Regions from separate parts of the Planococcus sp. BI3 genome, predicted to be linked through region 2. Evidence: riboswitches for the same ligand, from Rfam matches in the RefSeq annotation. Region 2 holds a riboswitch; each other region holds the start of a gene.
What was found. Region 2 has a riboswitch for thiamine pyrophosphate ahead of tenA (thiaminase II). Riboswitches for the same ligand answer to the same signal wherever they lie in the genome.

Region 1: it holds a riboswitch for thiamine pyrophosphate, as region 2 does, so the genes downstream of both, thiT (energy-coupled thiamine transporter ThiT) here and tenA (thiaminase II) in region 2, are expected to answer to the same signal.
Region 3: it holds a riboswitch for thiamine pyrophosphate, as region 2 does, so the genes downstream of both, AC1MEO_RS02635 (YkoF family thiamine/hydroxymethylpyrimidine-binding protein) here and tenA (thiaminase II) in region 2, are expected to answer to the same signal.

Annotation. Positions count from the first base shown of each region.
Region 1 covers NZ_CM155266.1:1,550,746-1,556,542, forward strand. The annotation lists gene AC1MEO_RS07935 (M3 family oligoendopeptidase) at 1-391, opposite strand, end outside; gene AC1MEO_RS07940 (TspO/MBR family protein) at 585-1,319, shown strand; gene map (type I methionyl aminopeptidase) at 1,446-2,198, opposite strand; gene thiT (energy-coupled thiamine transporter ThiT) at 2,333-2,908, opposite strand; TPP riboswitch at 3,007-3,104, opposite strand; gene AC1MEO_RS07955 (M20 family metallopeptidase) at 3,252-4,325, shown strand; gene AC1MEO_RS07960 (hypothetical protein) at 4,392-4,541, shown strand; gene AC1MEO_RS07965 (SGNH/GDSL hydrolase family protein) at 4,776-5,687, opposite strand; gene AC1MEO_RS07970 (aminopeptidase) at 5,700-5,797, opposite strand, start outside.
Region 2 covers NZ_CM155266.1:3,067,619-3,073,415, reverse strand. The annotation lists gene AC1MEO_RS15410 (YkuS family protein) at 1-162, opposite strand, end outside; gene thiW (energy coupling factor transporter S component ThiW) at 252-740, opposite strand; gene thiE (thiamine phosphate synthase) at 737-1,390, opposite strand; gene thiD (bifunctional hydroxymethylpyrimidine kinase/phosphomethylpyrimidine kinase) at 1,374-2,219, opposite strand; gene thiM (hydroxyethylthiazole kinase) at 2,216-3,001, opposite strand; gene tenA (thiaminase II) at 3,003-3,686, opposite strand; TPP riboswitch at 3,794-3,897, opposite strand; gene AC1MEO_RS15380 (TOBE domain-containing protein) at 3,920-4,210, opposite strand; partial or broken gene AC1MEO_RS15375 (ATP-binding cassette domain-containing protein) at 4,236-4,496, opposite strand; gene tnpB (IS200/IS605 family element RNA-guided endonuclease TnpB) at 4,634-5,731, opposite strand; gene tnpA (IS200/IS605 family transposase) at 5,715-5,797, opposite strand, start outside.
Region 3 covers NZ_CM155266.1:504,194-509,990, forward strand. The annotation lists gene AC1MEO_RS02615 (hypothetical protein) at 1-105, opposite strand, end outside; gene AC1MEO_RS02620 (energy-coupling factor transporter transmembrane component T family protein) at 360-1,115, opposite strand; gene AC1MEO_RS02625 (ABC transporter ATP-binding protein) at 1,096-2,526, opposite strand; gene AC1MEO_RS02630 (ECF transporter S component) at 2,519-3,100, opposite strand; gene AC1MEO_RS02635 (YkoF family thiamine/hydroxymethylpyrimidine-binding protein) at 3,102-3,692, opposite strand; TPP riboswitch at 3,781-3,886, opposite strand; partial or broken gene AC1MEO_RS02640 (recombinase family protein) at 4,194-4,376, opposite strand; gene AC1MEO_RS02645 (hypothetical protein) at 5,651-5,797, shown strand, end outside.

The DNA.
Region 1 (5,797 bases), 1.5 Mb from region 2:
CTTCGTTCAGCAGCTCTGCCCATACACCTTCTTCAGTCTTCGACAGGTCCTGCTGGATTTTCTGAAAAGAGTTTTGGAAACGGGCAGATAGTGAGGAAGCTTCGCTTTCCAAAATGCCTGCTTTTTTATCCTGGGTGTTCTGGGCCATCAGACAGCCGATAAATGCACCTGATTGGCTCAGATGCCGCATTATATGGCTCATCTGTTCAAGCAAGCCAGCCACTTTTAGGGCATCTTCTTTTGCAGCCGGTACTTTAAATTTATGGACCAGCTCTTCAAATTGAGAAAGCTTCGTTACTGCCTCGTCCATATGCAGGCGCAGCTCCTGTGATTCGCTGCCTCCTGGAAATAGTGTCTCCAAATCCCAAATTTCCGAAAATTTAACCGTCATGATATTGCCCCCTGGTAAACTTAATTTTCTAAAAACACTTATTAGTATATCATTTTTCTTTCTTGAACCGGAACAATATTCCACTTCCTTGTATAACACTTCACCTTATCGCCATTTTTTGGAGATTTTTTGGAAACGGATAATTGTTGATTGAAACGGCTACCGTTATACTGAAAAGAAGGAGGGATTTCGTATGATTCGTATTTTGCTTATGACAATTGCTTTCATTGCTGTGATTGTCATGAATACTTTAGCAAACACCTTGCCGCTGAATGGCCAAACCACAGGCGAAATATCCAATCGGCTTCTGGTCCTGTTTACGCCAGCCGGTTATGTATTTTCAATTTGGTCCATCATCTATCTTTTATTGGCTGTTTGGATCATCGCTTTCTGGGTGCGGTTAAGAAAGGGAGAAACTCCCTCATCCAAGATTGCCTTATTTTTCATTTTAAGCTGCCTTTTCAATATCACTTGGCTTCTTTTGTGGCATTATGAATTCTTTGCCTGGTCAATCGTTGCAATGCTCGGCTACCTGGTGGCATTGATCGCCCTTTATCTGCAATACAGCAATTCAGATAGAAAGATTACTGAACGGCTGCCGATTTCAGTTAACATGGGTTGGATCAGTGTCGCAACCATCGCCAACATCAGTTTTGTCCTGACTTATTATAATTGGAGCGGCTGGGGACTCAGTGACCAGCTATGGACGGTGATCATGCTGACAGTCGCGACTGCACTTGCTTTGCACATCCGCTTCCATCATGCGGACATCCCCTTTGCTTTGGTCTTCATTTGGGCATTCATCGGAATTGCTGTTAAGCACGGAACAGATGAAATGCTGGTGACAACGGCTGCCCTTTTCCTGAGCGGCGTCATTTTAACCGGTATTCTGCTGATTAAAAAAAGAACTGCTCCGGCAGTTCAGTAAAACTGTGGACAACTCGTTTCTGACGAGCTCGTCCACAGTTTTTTTATTGCCAGACTTTGATTACAAACTGAATAATAAAAAGGATCCGGCAAATGATCCGGATCCTTGGAAATTTTTAAAAAATCATTATTTATTCAGTTTGGTCAACAGGATCGGTTCGCCTTTGGTAACAAGTACAGTATGCTCGATTTGCGCCACCAATGACTGATCTGGCGTGATGAATGTCCAGCCATCTCCCGATTCTATGATGTGCTCGGCCTTTTGTGAGATAAACGGCTCTACTGCCAGCACCATGCCTTCTTTCAGGATGGTCGTCTCCCATGCATCATAATAATTCAGGATGTGCTGAGGAGCTTCGTGCAGCGATTTGCCGATGCCATGGCCAGTCAGATTTTTAATGACAAACAAGCCCTGGTCTTTCGCTTCACGTTCGACTGCCTTGCCGATTTGATTGAGTTTCGCACCGGCTTTGACTTTTGTCATCGCACGGTCAAAGGCCGAAGCTGCCGCTTCACAGATTTTTTCCTTGTCCGCATGCCCTTCGCCTACCACAAAGGAAATGCCGGTATCCGAGAAAAATCCTTCGTATGAGCCAGAAACGTCGATATTGACGATATCCCCGTCCTTGATTACGCGATCGCCCGGAATGCCGTGCGCCACTTCTTCATTGACGCTGATGCAGGTGAATCCAGGAAAATCGTATTCTGATTTAGGGCCGGAAACGCCGCCCAGCTCTTCGAACAATTTGCCGCCCAATTCGTCGATTTCTTTCGTAGTGACTCCAGCTTTGGTAGCTGCTTTCATCGCTTCCCGAATTTCAGCCACCATTTGGCCGGCTTTTTTTAACATTTCAATATCTTGTTCAGTAGTTGCTATCATCAATGAACCTTCTTTCAAGATTTTCTATTCAAGAATTATACCACAAAATCAAACCACAGGCTCCTGACCCGTTTCAACAAATCCGAAAAACTGATCATAAAAAAGAAGGCTGTCCAGGGACAGCCTTCTGAATTTCAAGCTTCCGCATCCACCAATTTCGGTGCCGCCGCAAAAAGCGCAGCACAGACAAAGGCAGCGAGCAGGAACACCGGAATCATATACGTGGCATTGTAGACCGCCGAGTAGATGACCACATTGCCTTCCGCAAACATGCCGAAGAACAGGATGCCTGTAATGACATGCACGAGATAGCGCAGTACAGAAGCAATCAGCACTCCCATTACGATAGCTGTCAGCATCTTCCCAGTCAGCTTGGCATGTGCATACTGCAGGTATTTTGTACGCATGATACCCGCAAGCCCTACGACTCCATATGCCAGAAGATAATCCAATATGACCTGCATGACGACGAAACCGAACGACAAAGGTGCCACCGAGATAAACCCGGACACAATCTGCAGCAGCCCGACCAGAATTCCAGTCAGCACTCCGGCACCGACGCCTCTTCTAAAAGCGATCAAGACAATCGGAATCATCACCAGGCTGACTGAACCGCCTTGAGGCATGCGGAACGAGATAAAGTCCAATACAAATCCAAGAGCTGCGAAAATAGCAATTTCCATCATTAACAATACTTTTTTATTTCTCATGACTTCCTCCTTCAATGTGTTATGCACATCACCAGAAGGGCCGTGAATAAAACCATATAAAAAACGACGCCAGGACAGAGCCTGGCGCCGTTGTAAAGGCCGGTTTCCATCCACATCCCTGCGCAAGTATTAACTTACAGGTTCAAAGGGTAAGAACAGATGTTCACTCTCAGCAAAAGCTCCCCTTGTGGTGTATACAGATATTTATCAATCACCTGTATTGTACACAAGGCTTCTCTTTTATGCAAGGCTGTTTTAAGATAGCCAGAAAGGGTAAAGAAGTGAATAATAAAGTTAGTTGAAAGGTGGTGGAGGCAGCCGAGATTCTGGGCTAGCCGAAAATATGATTGAGTTGTTAAAAGAAATGATTAAAATCCAAAGTGATACCAAGGAAGGAGCCAATGAAGCTCTTCTTTTTTGTGCCGATTGGTTAAAGGAAAAAGGCGAAACCGTCACTGTCCATGACAATAAAGGCTATCTGATGCTGACCGCAGCTAAAGGGCAAGGCACAGAGACGATTATTTGGAATGGACATGTCGACGTCGTTCCAGGCCACAAGGAACAATTTGTGCCAGTCGAGGAACAGGACCGGATCTATGGCCGCGGCGCTGCTGACATGAAAGCCGGTGTTGCGGCGATGATGCAGGCCTTTATCGAGTTGGACAGCTCCAGCTTAGAACGAACCGTGCAGCTGCATATCGTTACCGATGAAGAAATTGGTGGGCGCAATACATCCAAGTGGCTGGTTGAACAAGGCTTCCATGGCGACTTCGTCATTTGCGGCGAACCTACCGGATTAAAAGTCGGACTGCAATCCAAAGGCATCCTGCGGATGGATATGACGTTCAAGGGCAAACCTGCCCACGGCAGCCGGCCTTGGGAAGGCATCAACGCCATCGAATCCGCGATGAAGTTCCATATGGCTATCGCAGATCTGCCTTTCCGGAAAGAATCAACGGAATATTACGAGCAGCCTTCTGTCAACCTGCCCATCATTAAAGCAGGAGACCGCTATAACGTTGTTCCTGAAATTTGCGAAATGTCCTACGATATCCGCTTTATGCCGGGACAGGATAAAGATGAAATCGTCCGCCAACTAGTGGAATTGGCTGATAAGTTGAATGTCGATATGGACTATAAAGCATCAGGATCCACTCCGGCCCTGACAACAACAAAAGAAAATCCGTATATCCAAAGCCTCCAAAAGGCGATTCTAGATACCACTGATCAGGAACCTGTTTTATTCGGCCAACATGGCGCGGCAGATACGCGCTATTATGCAGCAGTGACCGGCGGTGAAGGAGCCATAGAATTCGGCCCGAGCGGCGATGACTGGCATGGCAACGCTGAATATGTAACGATTTCAAGTGTCCATGCATACAAGGATATCCTTTTAGCTCATGCACAATCTGCTTAAACAGGTTTGCATTCTGCAAAAATCGGGAAAGCAACAATAACTACCCTCATGAATGGAGAGATTTAAATGGCAATTGGAAGACTATTGAAATCTGCGATAAAATATGGCCCCATCGCATACCCGATCATCCGCAAAGTATTGAATAAAAGAAAACAAGGCAAGGCTGGACAACCAGCTTCTACAAAACAACCTACTACGCGTGGGAAAAAACGCTAAAATAAAAACGTTCCGGCATCTGTATGCCGGAACGTTTTTTTATGGATTAAGAAATTAGCTTATATTTCACGGGAACTTGCGCTTGTCGGGGCTTAACGGCTGCTTCCGCTTTTCTTTGTCCAGTTGCAAGCGCCTAGCTCTTCGGGTCATAAGCCAACCCAGCTATGTGGCAAAGAACGCCACTTCGTTGGTCTGTCTTATGCCCGGCAGAGCTACACGGGCGCTTCCGCTTTTCTAGATATAAGGCATTGCTTCTCTTAATGCAAAGTAACCGGTTGGACTGCTTTCAGATGGACGCTGTGCGGTTTCTTCAGAGTCGCTCTCCTCTTGATCTTCCTGCTCCTCTTGATCCTGCGCTTCCATGATCTGTTCGAAAGACAATGGATTCGGAGCCGGCAATTCCAGATCCTCAACCGTCCAGGCTTCCTGGTATTCATCGAAGAACGCATTCGCCATCGCCTGGTAGCCAGCGGCATTCGGGTGGACATCGGATGGATTCGGAACCTTATCCACTGCATTTCCACCAAATGGCTTGTCTACCGAGACAAACACGGCTCCTGCTTTATCTGCAGACTGCCTAAGAATGGCATTGAGTCTATCAAGCTGTTTAGCGGTCCCCGTTTTTTGGCTGTCACGGACATGCGGATAGGCAAAATAATAACCCATTACATAAACCGTTGCGTCCGGAGATTGCTCTGTAAGCTCGGCCAAAACCAGATCCATATTCTTTCTTGCTTCGTTGAGCGCAAAATCTGCCTGAACTTGCTGGAACGTCAAAGATCCCTGCGCTGCATCATTCTGCACCAGACGCAGCAAGTCATTCGCACCTGCCGATACGGTAATAAGATTGGCGGATGCCAGAACTTCCTTCGCTTCATCGGTTTGGATGCTGTCTAAAACATCAGCCGTTGTAAAGCCCGGAAACGCCAGGTTTTTCGAATAGAACGCGACGGGCTGGTTGCGCGACAGCTCTTGAGCAATCAAATCCGCATAGCCTGCATCTATTTGGCGTTCAGGCGTCTGCCCTGCTGCCAAGGAATCACCGATGGCCACATATGCTGCAGGAATTTGGAGCTCTGCCTGTGCAGAAGCCGATCCGCTGAACAGTAGAAATCCCGCCATTGCCGAAATCCAATACTTCTTCATCTCCATCACCTCTTAGAATGCCCAGTTTCCATTTCGGAAGATAGGCTCTTTTGAACCATCTGCTGCGATGCCGTCAATGTCCATATTTTCACTGCCGATCATAAAATCTT
Region 2 (5,797 bases):
CACACTCATATGATAATCACTTAAATCTTCTTGATCTCTCACAACAATAACATCGTAATCAGGAGAATCTGATTTGTCTTCCAGCATTTCTGCCTGATATCCTTTTTTCTCCAATGCTTCGCGTACTGATGTAAATGGATGTTCGACTGCAATTTTCACCATAATCTGTCCACTCCCTTTTCAAAAGTCTATATTTCTCTGTTTCCCCTCAATTACGAAATTATAAACGTCTCCCTCAAAAAATCTGCGTCTTATTGCCAGACTTTCAGGGGATCCGCCTTTATAAGACGTGGTGCTAAAATGAGGCCCAGTATAGCCCCGACCAGACTGGAAATGAAAAATGGAGGAACAAAAAATAAAGCGGCAAATTCAGTACCCAGCAAAATCCGGGCATAGGGTACGGCGACCAAAGATGCAATGATCCCAGTGCCCACCACTTCCCCTAATGCAGCCAGCCAGATTTTTCCGAACCTTGCATACATCAGCCCTGCCAGTAATGCCCCAATCATTCCTCCAGGAAAAGCCAGCAGAGACCCGGTCCCCGTCAATACTCTGACGATCCCGGTCAGAAAGGCGATCAAGACGGCGGGACCGGGCCCAAAAAGAACAGCGGCAATAACATTGATGGCATGCTGGATCGGATATGCGCGGGCAATTCCCGCAGGAAAATAAACAAAGGCGGACCCCGCCACTCCAATTGCGACGAACATTGCCATAACGATCAGTTTTTTTGTTTTCATTTCCTGGCACCTTCTTTATCGAAGGCTTTTAGAGCTGTAATCCGGGCTGCAATATCTTCCGCTTCGGTTATCGTGGATATAACGGCAATTCCTGAAACCCCGGATTTCCATACCACCCCCGCATTTCCCGGGTTAATGCCGCCAATGGCCACAATCGGCAGGTCAGGCATTTCATTTTTGACTATCAGGATCTCTTTAACGCCAGCAGGCTCCTTGGCATCGGCTTTTGAATTCGTCCCAAAGACCGGTCCCATGCCTATATAATCTGCCCCGTCCCTTACAGCTGTTTCCGCTTCCGCCAAGGAATGGACGGAAACACCCAGAATTTTTTCATTCCCTATCATTTTGCGTGCCTGCCCAGCAGCCAAATCGTCCTGGCCGACGTGTACCCCGTCCGCTCCGATTTGGCATGCCAGTTCGACCCGATCGTTGATGATGAAAGGAACGTTATAGTCACGGCACAATTGCTGGCACTGTAAAGCGAATTCGAGTAATGGTGATCCCGTCAAAGCTTCATCGCCCTTTTCACGCAATTGGAAATGGGTGATGCCTCCATCCAATGCCGCCTTCAATACAGCAACAGGGTGCTTGGCTCCCGAATTTTGTGAACCCATTATGAAATAGATTGCCGGCTTATCGAAAAACTTCAATGTTCGCCACCTCCCTGCTGCCTGACCGTCCCGCTTTATACGCTGCATGATTGGTCGGCCCATGCCCCGATCCGATATTCAATGGTTCACTAAGTGCGGCCTGGATGAATTGCTTTGCCGTATGGATGGCGTCCTGCAGCTCCTGCCCTTTCGCCAGCTGTGCGGTCACTGCCGCTGCAAATGTACAGCCTGTGCCATGTGTCTGGCCTGTCGCAATCCGGGCTGAGCGGTACAGCACCGATTCTCCGTTCATCTGCAGCAGATAATCTTCTGCATATTCCGGATCGCTTCCATGTCCGCCTTTAATGACGACAGCCTGTGCCCCCAGCAATAAAATCTTTTCAGCGGCCCGGCGGCGGCTGGCAGCATCAGTGATTGTGATGCTTGTCAGTGCTTCCGCTTCTGGAATGTTCGGCGTAATCAGCAAAGCTAAAGGCAGCAGATGAGTTTTTAATGCTTCCACTGCCTCCTGCTGCAATAAGTTTGCACCGCCCTTGGCAATCATCACTGGATCCACGACCACATTCTTCCAGTTGAATTGTTGAATCGCTCCAGCAGTTTCTTTAATAATCTCCGGATTGAACAGCATTCCCGTTTTCAAAGCATTAATTTCAAAATCACTGCCTACTGCCGCCAATTGCGCTTGAACGGCATCGGGTGTCATTGGATAGATGGCAGAGACTCCTGTCGTATTTTGTGCAGTTACCGCTGTAATGACGGATGTGCCATAGACACCCAGTTCCTGAAATGTTTTCAAATCTGCCTGGATACCGGCGCCTCCCCCTGAATCTGATCCGGCAATCGTCAAGGTTTGTGGAATCTTGCTCATAGCATTCCCTCCTGTAAATAGATATGTTCTTTTACTTCGTTGTCCGTCAGACTGGCGAGTTGATTAATGAAAGCTAGTTGAAAATCACCTGGAAGAACAGCCGTTTTTCCAGCTTTTTCACCGGCGATTGCATAAAAGCGCAGTGCGTTGCTGACAGCCTCTAAAGGATCTTCCGGCCGGACCGCAAGACAGGCAGCCACAACACTGCTCAATAAACAGCCCATTCCTGTAATTGAAGCCATGATTGGATCACCAAAAGGGATTGCCGTCACCGTTTTCCCGTCAGTGGCAATATCCGACTTTCCGGTGACTGCCACTATCAACCCCAATTCTTTGGCAGTGGAAACGGCAAGCGTTTTGATGTCCAGGAGTCCTTCTCCCGCATCAACGCCCTTTGACTCCCACTGTTCCCCAGCTACAGCTGCAAGCTCTCCTGCATTGCACCGAAGGACGCTGACGTCAACTGTGTCCAAAATTTCGCGAACTGCCTCTTTCCGGAAACTGCTGGCCCCTGCTCCAACAGGATCCAGTACAACGGGTATCCCCAAATGATTGGCCGCCTTTCCGGCAATCAGCATGCTTTTCAAGGATTCTGCCTGCAAAGTCCCGATGTTCAATGACAATGCCTGCGACAATGCAGCAAGCTCTGCCGCTTCTTCAGGCGCCTCTCCCATTATTGGGGATGCTCCGATTGCCAGCAGGCCGTTGGCTTGAAAATTGGAGACCACATGGTTGGTGATGCAGTGGACAATCGGATTTTCATTTCTTATCTGCTCAAACATATTAAACACCCACCTTGCCGATGGAATCTACGGACCACGACTCTTTTTTCCATGCCTGGTCCCAGAAATTCCATTCATAATAGCTGCTCTTGCGGAAACGGTTTTTCAATTCCTGCCGGCGTATTTCGGACAGCCCTTCCGCCAATTGGTCCATGCGGGAAATCTGTTCGTTGACGAGTGCGCCGAACTCCTCGGAACCATAAGTTGCGATCCACCGGTTGTAGATGGGATGATCCGGCTTGGCATTTTTCAAGCGTTCTCCGATTTCATAATAAAGCCAATAGCAGGGCAGGATGGACGCCAGCACATCCGCCAAATCACCTTCTGACGAACGGTACATATGCGATACATACGCATAAGCAGTCGGCGAAGGTTCAAACTCTGCCCATTCTTCTTCTGTGACTTCAAGAATTTCCATGAACGATTCATGCAACGCCAGCTCAGCACTGCAGGTATGTGCAGAATGGAAGGCAAAACGCTGGGTGGTTTCCAGATCTGTGGCTTTCGATGCGCCAATAGCCTGCATTTTTGCAAAATGCGATAAATAATAGGCGTCCTGCATTACGTAAAAGCGAAATCTATCAATCGGCAAAGTTCCCTCTTCAATTCCTTTCACAAACGGATGATCAAAACTCGCCTGCCACAGGCTGTCGCATTCTTTTCTTACTTCTTTACAAAATGTCATTTCACTATCTCCTTTGTGGGCGCCCGGCTTTTCGGACGCTTTTTTGGCAAACAAAAAACGCCGCTTCCCGGCAAAGGGAAGCGGCGTATGCAGTCGATAGAAGAAATAGCAGACGGTCGCCACTTCCCTCCGCTGGTATGATCCAGATCAGGTTCAAAGGGTCTGAGCTTATGCTCGTCTCAGCCGATATCCGGCCCCCCTAGTGGTGTTTTTTATTTGTGTTTTCGAAATCACTATATCATACTTTCTGATAATTCAATAGTCTTTATGCGATTTCCCGTTTCCTCATCAAAGAAATGGGCATGGGCCATATCGAATGCCAGCGTTGCTGTATGGCCGGGTTCAATCGTCGTGGCAGCATCGACACGCGCAATAAATTCCTGCTCTGCATAAACCGCATGAAGGATCGTTTCGGCTCCTGTCAATTCAGCAACCGATATGACCGCTTCGAATTCACTCGCCGGCATGCCTGACAAATCTTCGTTGTTGACATGGATATGCTCCGGACGGATCCCCAAGGTCACCGCTTTGCCTTCATAGCCTCTACTTTTCAAATACCGTCAAATCTGGATACAAGGCATAATTCTGAAAAACCATCGCAATATCGCGATCTTTCGGCTCGACCCCATTCATCAGCTTGCCATCTATATAAAATTCACCTTCCGTTATTTCCTCCAAGCCCGCAATCATCCGGAGAGTGGTTGACTTTCCACACCCTGATGGACCGACAAAGACGATGAATTCTTCATTTAGAATGTGCAGATTAAAATCCGATACGGCAAGAGCGCCATTGTCATACCTTTTTCCCAGCTTGTGAACTACTCACGACTAAAGCCGCGAGCTTCCTACAAACATCTTCCTTGCGTGCGTCTGTTGTAACGTCCAGCGCATGCAGCGGGAATGATTACGGTAGGCTCAAAAGACGGTTCCCGCCTCCTACTTGAATCTTATAACGCCAGTGCCAATAAATTCTGACTGGCATTGATGTCCCGGTCATGGTGTGTTCCACAAAGTGTACATGTCCACGAACGAATCGCCAGGGGTTTCCTGGAACCTCTATCCCCACAGGCCGAACAGATTTGGCTGGATGGGTACCATCTGTCGGCTTTAATCAGCGTACGCCCCAGCCACAACGCCTTGTATGCGAGCTGGCGCGTGAATTCAGACCAACTGACACCCGCAATGGCTTTGGCCAACCGGCGATTCCGCATCAGGTTTTTGCTGGAAAGCGTCTCGATGGCGATCACTTGGTTTTCGTGAACGATCCGGTGAGACAACTTATGCAAAAAGTCTTTGCGCTGATTGGCAATCTTTTCGTGTTTTTTTGCAACGACCACTCGCGCCTTGTCCCGGTTTTTGCTGCCGTGTTGTTTGCGCGACAACCGTTGCTGGGCGCGTTTTAATTTCTTTTCCGCTTTTTGCAGATATCTGGGATTGGCTATTTTTTCTGAAATCCCCGCATCGTTTGTGGTGATCGCGAAGTCGGTTAGCCCTAAATCGATGCCGATTTTATGCGGAGCCGGAATCCACAACAGGTCGTCTTGCTCGACAAGCACGGAAATATAATAATGACCGCTGGGTTTCATGCGCACCGTACAGGACTTGATGGTGCCCGTAAACTTCCGGTGCTGCGTGAATTTGACGAATCCGATTTTGGGCAATTTGATGCGTTTGCCTTCGATTCGAATCGACCCTTTTTGATTGTTTGTTTTGTAACTGGCTTTTGACCGATGTTTGGATTTATACACCGGGAAGTTCGCGCCTTGTTTGAAGAACTTCTGGTACGCCGCGTCTAAATTGAGTTTCGCATTGGCCAGCGCCAGATTGTCGATTTCTTTCAGCCACGGGAAGTCCTGTTTGAACGATGTGTACATACGTGGCTTAATTGACCGCAACAGTTGCGGGTCGTGCTTGTATTTTTCGTAATGGTCTTTCCGGTCAGCCAGCATCTGGTTGTAGAGAAACCGCACGCTGCCGAACGTTTTCGCAAAATACGTTTGTTGCGACGCCGTTGGATACAGCCGATAGCTATAGGCTTTCAGCATGCGGTTTCCCCTCATTTCCAGTTGATTTGTTCGTCTGTTGTGGCGTACAACTGATAAGCATATGAA
Region 3 (5,797 bases), 1.3 Mb from region 2:
GGTTTCCAGATGTTGTTCAAACAATAGAAACGAATGTGGATGACGAGGTGTGAAAACAAAGTAGATCCGGTTGTCTTGTTCGTCGAGCAACTGAAATCCATTCACAGCAATTCCTCCCCGTTAATTTAATTAATGTAACTGCTTTCATTATAATCGATAAGAGGGATAGAAACAAATGGTGTACCCCGTTGTACATGTAAAATACTACATAAGGTTATATGAAAAAATTCAAAACATGCAACAAGAAAAAGTGTCCAGAAAATAAAAAAGAGCAACTAACAAAATACCAGCAGAAAGGGGAACTCTCTTAAAGAGAATTCCCCTTTTTTTTATAATGTGCAGTTTATCTATCCCAAATTTCAGCTTAGCCAGCTGCCGCCAATGCAACTGGCGAGGAGGAGGACAAGAAAAACACCGGACATCAGCAAATCCGTGCGGCCAACCCGGACCGGCCGGTAATAAGCGCTTCTCGGTTCTCCGGTAAAGCCGCGCGCTTCCATGGCGAATGCCGAACGTTCCGCTTTCCGGACAGCGCCTGCCAGCATCGGAATCAACACGCGGCGCATGCCCAATAACCGCTGCCAGCTGTGTTTTTCACTATCTGCACCGCGCAGCCGCTGCGCCTGCTGGATCTGGGTGAACTCATCTTTCATGACGGGCAGGAACTGGTAGCCGACCATGGCGCCGTATGCCAGTTTTGGTGACAGCTTGAGCTGTTGCATAAGGCTCATGATGAATTTCACGGGATCAGTGGTGAAAGCGAACAGCAGGGACAGAGTGGAAAACGCCATGACTCGGAAAGCGAGAGACAATGCGCGCGCCCATTGTTCGTCGGTCACATCGATTCCGGCAAATGAAAGGATGACGGTTCCGCCAGTGTCTGCGCCAAAAACAACCGTGGTCCATAAATAGCCAAAAGCGCCGATGGAAAACGGCAGCATGAACAACAGCCACAGTTTCCAGTTTATACGGCTCATCGTCAGCTGCAGCAGGATGATGCCAATCCAGAACAGCAACGGCGTCCACGGGTTGAAAAAGAACGCAATGGCCAGCATCGACAGGGTGACCAGGACAAACTTGACGGACGGGTTCATATCATGCAAAAGATTCCGCAAGGCGAGTCACTCCTTTTGGTGGCAGCAAATGGTGCTCAGCCAGCAACTCGCTGTTGCTCCAGACTTCTTTTGCCGGGAATTTTCCGGTCATCCGGCCATCCTTGACCAGCAGCACCGAATCCGCAAGGCTCGCCGCAAATTCCATGTCATGCGTGACGATCAGGAACGTCGTGCCTTCTTTGGAACGCTCTTCAATCAAACCGAAAAGCTCGAGCAGCGCGGCCGTATCCTGACCTGAGGTCGGTTCATCCATCAACAGCACCGGCCGTTTATCCGCGAGCATGGCCGCGATCGCCACGCGCCGTTTTTGGCCGTGGCTGATGGCGAAAGGATGCGCATCCTTTATTTCTTCAAGCCGCAGACTGTCCATCAATTCACGGAGCTGGCCGTGGTTGGAAGCACCCGAAAACGCCACTTCCTGTTCGACCCTTTGTGTCAGGAACAGGTATTCGGGAGACTGCGGCACATAGCCGATTCCGTCGGATCTAATCGAACCGGTCGTCCGTTTGTAGATGCCGCATAGCGACTTCACCAGCGTCGACTTGCCGCTGCCGTTTGGTCCAGCGATGGCCACCACTTCACCGCGGCGGGCGGAAAAAGTTAGTGGGGAAAGCAGTTGCTTGCCCTTGATTGTCACTGAGAGTTGTTCAGCCCTTAACGCAGTTTCCGGTTGAACAACTGACTGCCGTTCGGGAAATGAAATCGGGTGACGCGGTGTGAATTTTTGGTCTGCCACGACATGGCCATCGCAGCCCAATTGGATTTCACGTCCAAAAAACGAACCCCAGCTGTCCAAACGGTGTTCAACGGCAATGATGGTCAAATTTTCTCCTTGCTGCAGAAGTTCCAGCCAGTGGATAAATTGTTTTGCGGTATAGGGATCCAAGTGAGACAGGGGTTCATCGAGCAATAAAACCTCAGGCTCCATGATCAGCGCGCACGCCGTCGCGACGCGCTGCTTCATTCCTCCGGATAAAGATTGGATAACGGTATGACGCAGCTGTGTAAGTCCTGTCGTTTCCAAAACCGCCGTGATGCGAGGCTCCATGTCAGCGAAGGGGGTCTGCAGGTTTTCCAGCGTGAACGCCAATTCTTCTTCAACGGTCGGCATGCAGAACTGTGAATCGGGATCCTGGAAAACGGTGGCCACGCGGTGATTGATCTCCCCCGGTGCATAGTCAGCTGCGGGTTTCCCGAACAGCCAGATCTCCCCGCCAACCAAGCCATCGCAGTTTTCCGGATACAGACGGTTCAGCAAGTACAGCAGTGTGCTTTTGCCGCAGCCGCTCGGGCCATTCAGGACCAGCCGTTCGCCCCGGCGGACCGAAAAGGAAATGCCGGTTAGCGTTTTTTTTTCGTCTTCCGGAAAGCGGAACGACAGCTCGCTTAAAGAAATGATTTCTTCAGGCATTCACATCACCTTTTTTCGCACGCGCAATTGCATAGCCGCGGAGCGAACCAGTCGCAAGCAACGCATCGCCGATATACTTGCCGCCGATTCCAGCGATGATGGCGCCGCTGAGGACGCGTATCGTGAACATCAACGCGACAAATGACGGGTCCAGTGCCGCATAACCCGAGATGAAATAGCCATAAATGAAGCTGAAGACGGCTGAACCGATGCCGGCAAGCATCAGCACCAGGATATTGAAATGCTTATAGCCAGTCAATGCGAACGCAGCTTCAGCGCCGAGCCCTTGGATGACGCCGGAAAGAATCAGCCGGGGGCCCATGGCGTTGCCGATCAAGACTTCAATCGCAGCGGCCATCGTCTCGGACAGGAAGGCAGCGCCGGGTTTGCGGATGATGTACATGCAGATGATCGAGACGATGAACCAGATGCCGAACATCCATTCATAGGCGAGCGGGCCGATGATTGCTGCCCAAATATTCGCCGCATGGACAAACAGCAGATAGATGATGCCGAAGACGACCGCAAACAGCGACATCAGCACAACTTCTTTTAATTTCCATGATTTCAGCACCTTACGCACCTCCATGGGACGGGCTGTTGAGGCTCATCGATACCGTCATGACCAAGTGCCGATGTTCGGCGGAGCGTGCATGGGTAAAGGCTTCTTCATAAAAAGTGAAGACCTCATGGATATCGCCGTGGATGCCGCTGGCGTAATGCATCGAATCGTTGAAGACGCCCAATTTTTTGGCGCGGTCCACTTCCCGGTAGATGGCCGCCATGTAATCCGGATTGTTCATCGGGTACAAGGCAAACTGGGAAGAGACGTATTGCTTGGTGTCATCGGTGTTCAACAGCACATCGTCTTTTTCCAGATAGACGTCGCCCGAAGAATCGCCGGGGCAGCCGATCGAGAAGGTGCCGGACAGCGCGACATGCTCACCGGTTTTCGCAGTGTGCAACGCCAGTGCTTTGGCAACATTGAAGACATGATTCTGTTTGCCGCGTATGACGGTCGAGACATCGTCGGTATGCATCCAAACGTTCGACGTGTCCGTCTCGTTCAAGGCTCCTTTGATTACTTTGATGAAATCGCCGGTCATCGGATGTAGCGAAAAGCGAAATCCGACAATCGGGCTGGTCCCGCATTGCAATGGTTCCATATCAGCATTCCTCCTAAAAATTTGCACAAAAAAGGCCGCATCCGCGAAGATGCAGCCATAATCTACAAATAACCAAAAGGAATTATTTCAGAAATGCGCCGCACTTCCTCACGCAGGTATTATCCTGATCGAGTTTTAAGGGATCGAAGCTTGCGCTTGCATCTCAGCCATAGTGGGCACCCCTAGTGCAGTAAACGGTATGCGGTTTTTGTGTTCGGGTTGTTCCCGATGGGTTTAGTGTAGTGGAAGTGGTGGGGGATGTAAAGAGGGAGATTGGAAAGATATGCGAAGTGGCAGTTTGGATTGGTGTGCTGGAATGGCTTCGGCCGCTTTGGGCTGGGCAAAGACAATTGCTCCAGTGCTTGAACTAGGAAGAGCACCTTTTTCATCGCTCCGCCTAGCCTATGGATGCGCCGGCGCTTGAGAGTTGATGGGAGAAAATCTACACAAATAGCGCCCTTTGAAATGGATTTGTGACTTTCAGTGTTATTTTGCAATGATTTCAATATTTTTCGTGAGGGCATTCTGTCTCTGCAGAATCTCTTCTTTGTTCTGGCAGAACCAATCCAGCGAATGGATATATAGAATGTCTCCTTTTCGAATAACTCGTTTTAGCAATTGCTAATTTGCCCGTTCAAAATTTTTACCACTCTGCTTGTCCAGATAGATATCCCGTTCATTGATGCTCATTATTGCGGTCAGATGCTATAAGATCAAAAAAAAAGAAAGAAATCTGAATAAAAAAAACATTCAAATAACCTTTACATCTATTGGAAGTGGGTATAGTCTAAAGGTAATAAAAAGTTATATAAAATAATTTTTTATTGCAGTTAAGTGAATCTATAGTCCTATCTTAACTCCGTTAAAAACTAGTCTTATTTTTGATAAATTACGCGGTTTTTCTGAAGGATCCGGATAGCTGAAAACCCAAACGAAATTTCGAGCTTTGCTGTTGCATGGCAAAAAGGAGCGCTGTATCAATCGTGATCAGACTTTCTAACAGCTGCGGGGAGCAAACAGAAAAAGGGATTATGATTGATAGGATGCTAACAACCAGGGCCTAGTGAACCTTTGCGGAATGATGGAGGAAGTGGCCAACCGGATGCTGAATGATTTAAAAAAGCGTGGTTTATTGACCTCGAGTAAAAGAAACTCCTTCTTCACAATCCCGAGCATCTAAAGTCAGAAACAAATTGTGAAAACTGCCCGATCTATTTATGCAAAATCAATTAGCAGAAGAACTTGCCCATGAGGTTGACTTTTTTTATCCAAAGTTCATCATTTTTCAAAAAACCTTCAAGCGTGAGAAATATCGAAGTACAAAATACATGGAAAGTATAGGTTAAAAGTAATGGTGATGTGCATCTTCATTATTCGGATATTTGCCCGCATTTTATCTGAAAGATAAAGGTCCAGAAACCCGGACTATTTTATCAACTAACCCGGTACTCGTTAAAAAACTTTATCGAGAGGCCATTCTGCTTAGCAGAACAAATGTTGGGCACTTTAGAAAGCTGCGCCGATTATCAATTCTGTAAACTAAACGCGGAAGGGTTGGGTTAAGTGGTAGGAAAAGATCCATTGGCACAGGCAACAGTAGAAATAAGCCAGGTAATGAACACAGAAGTTGAATGGAGTTCGGGAATTTAGGGTTTCAGAAAGAAACGAGCAGCTAAACGGGAGACCAGCAAATCCTGCTTTTACTATTCACTGAATATAGAAGTGTCCTTTTACGGAATTCTGGAAGGCAGGTCTGCTGTTAACATGGTTGAAGTTTTCCTGCTGACTGAAGAAATTTCTCTTATCACGTCAGCGCTCAAACAACAGGCCTTCTTATTTCCAACATACTGCTTGCAGCAAGTGATGACGATGGCAGATGGTTTGTGCTGTCTGCAACTTGAATTGCTTGGAACCCACTGAACATTTTGTAGGATGTCTTTATGAGGCGCTTCTGGTTCTTGAATAGCAAGTTCCGTCCATTACAAAAAAACCTTGGTTTGTCCGATGACTTGCAGTTACGCACTATTGGCATGCAAGAAAGTGTGCAGATGCTTGTATTTGAAGAATATGCTGAAAAAAGTGTTGATATGAAACTGCAAGAAGAC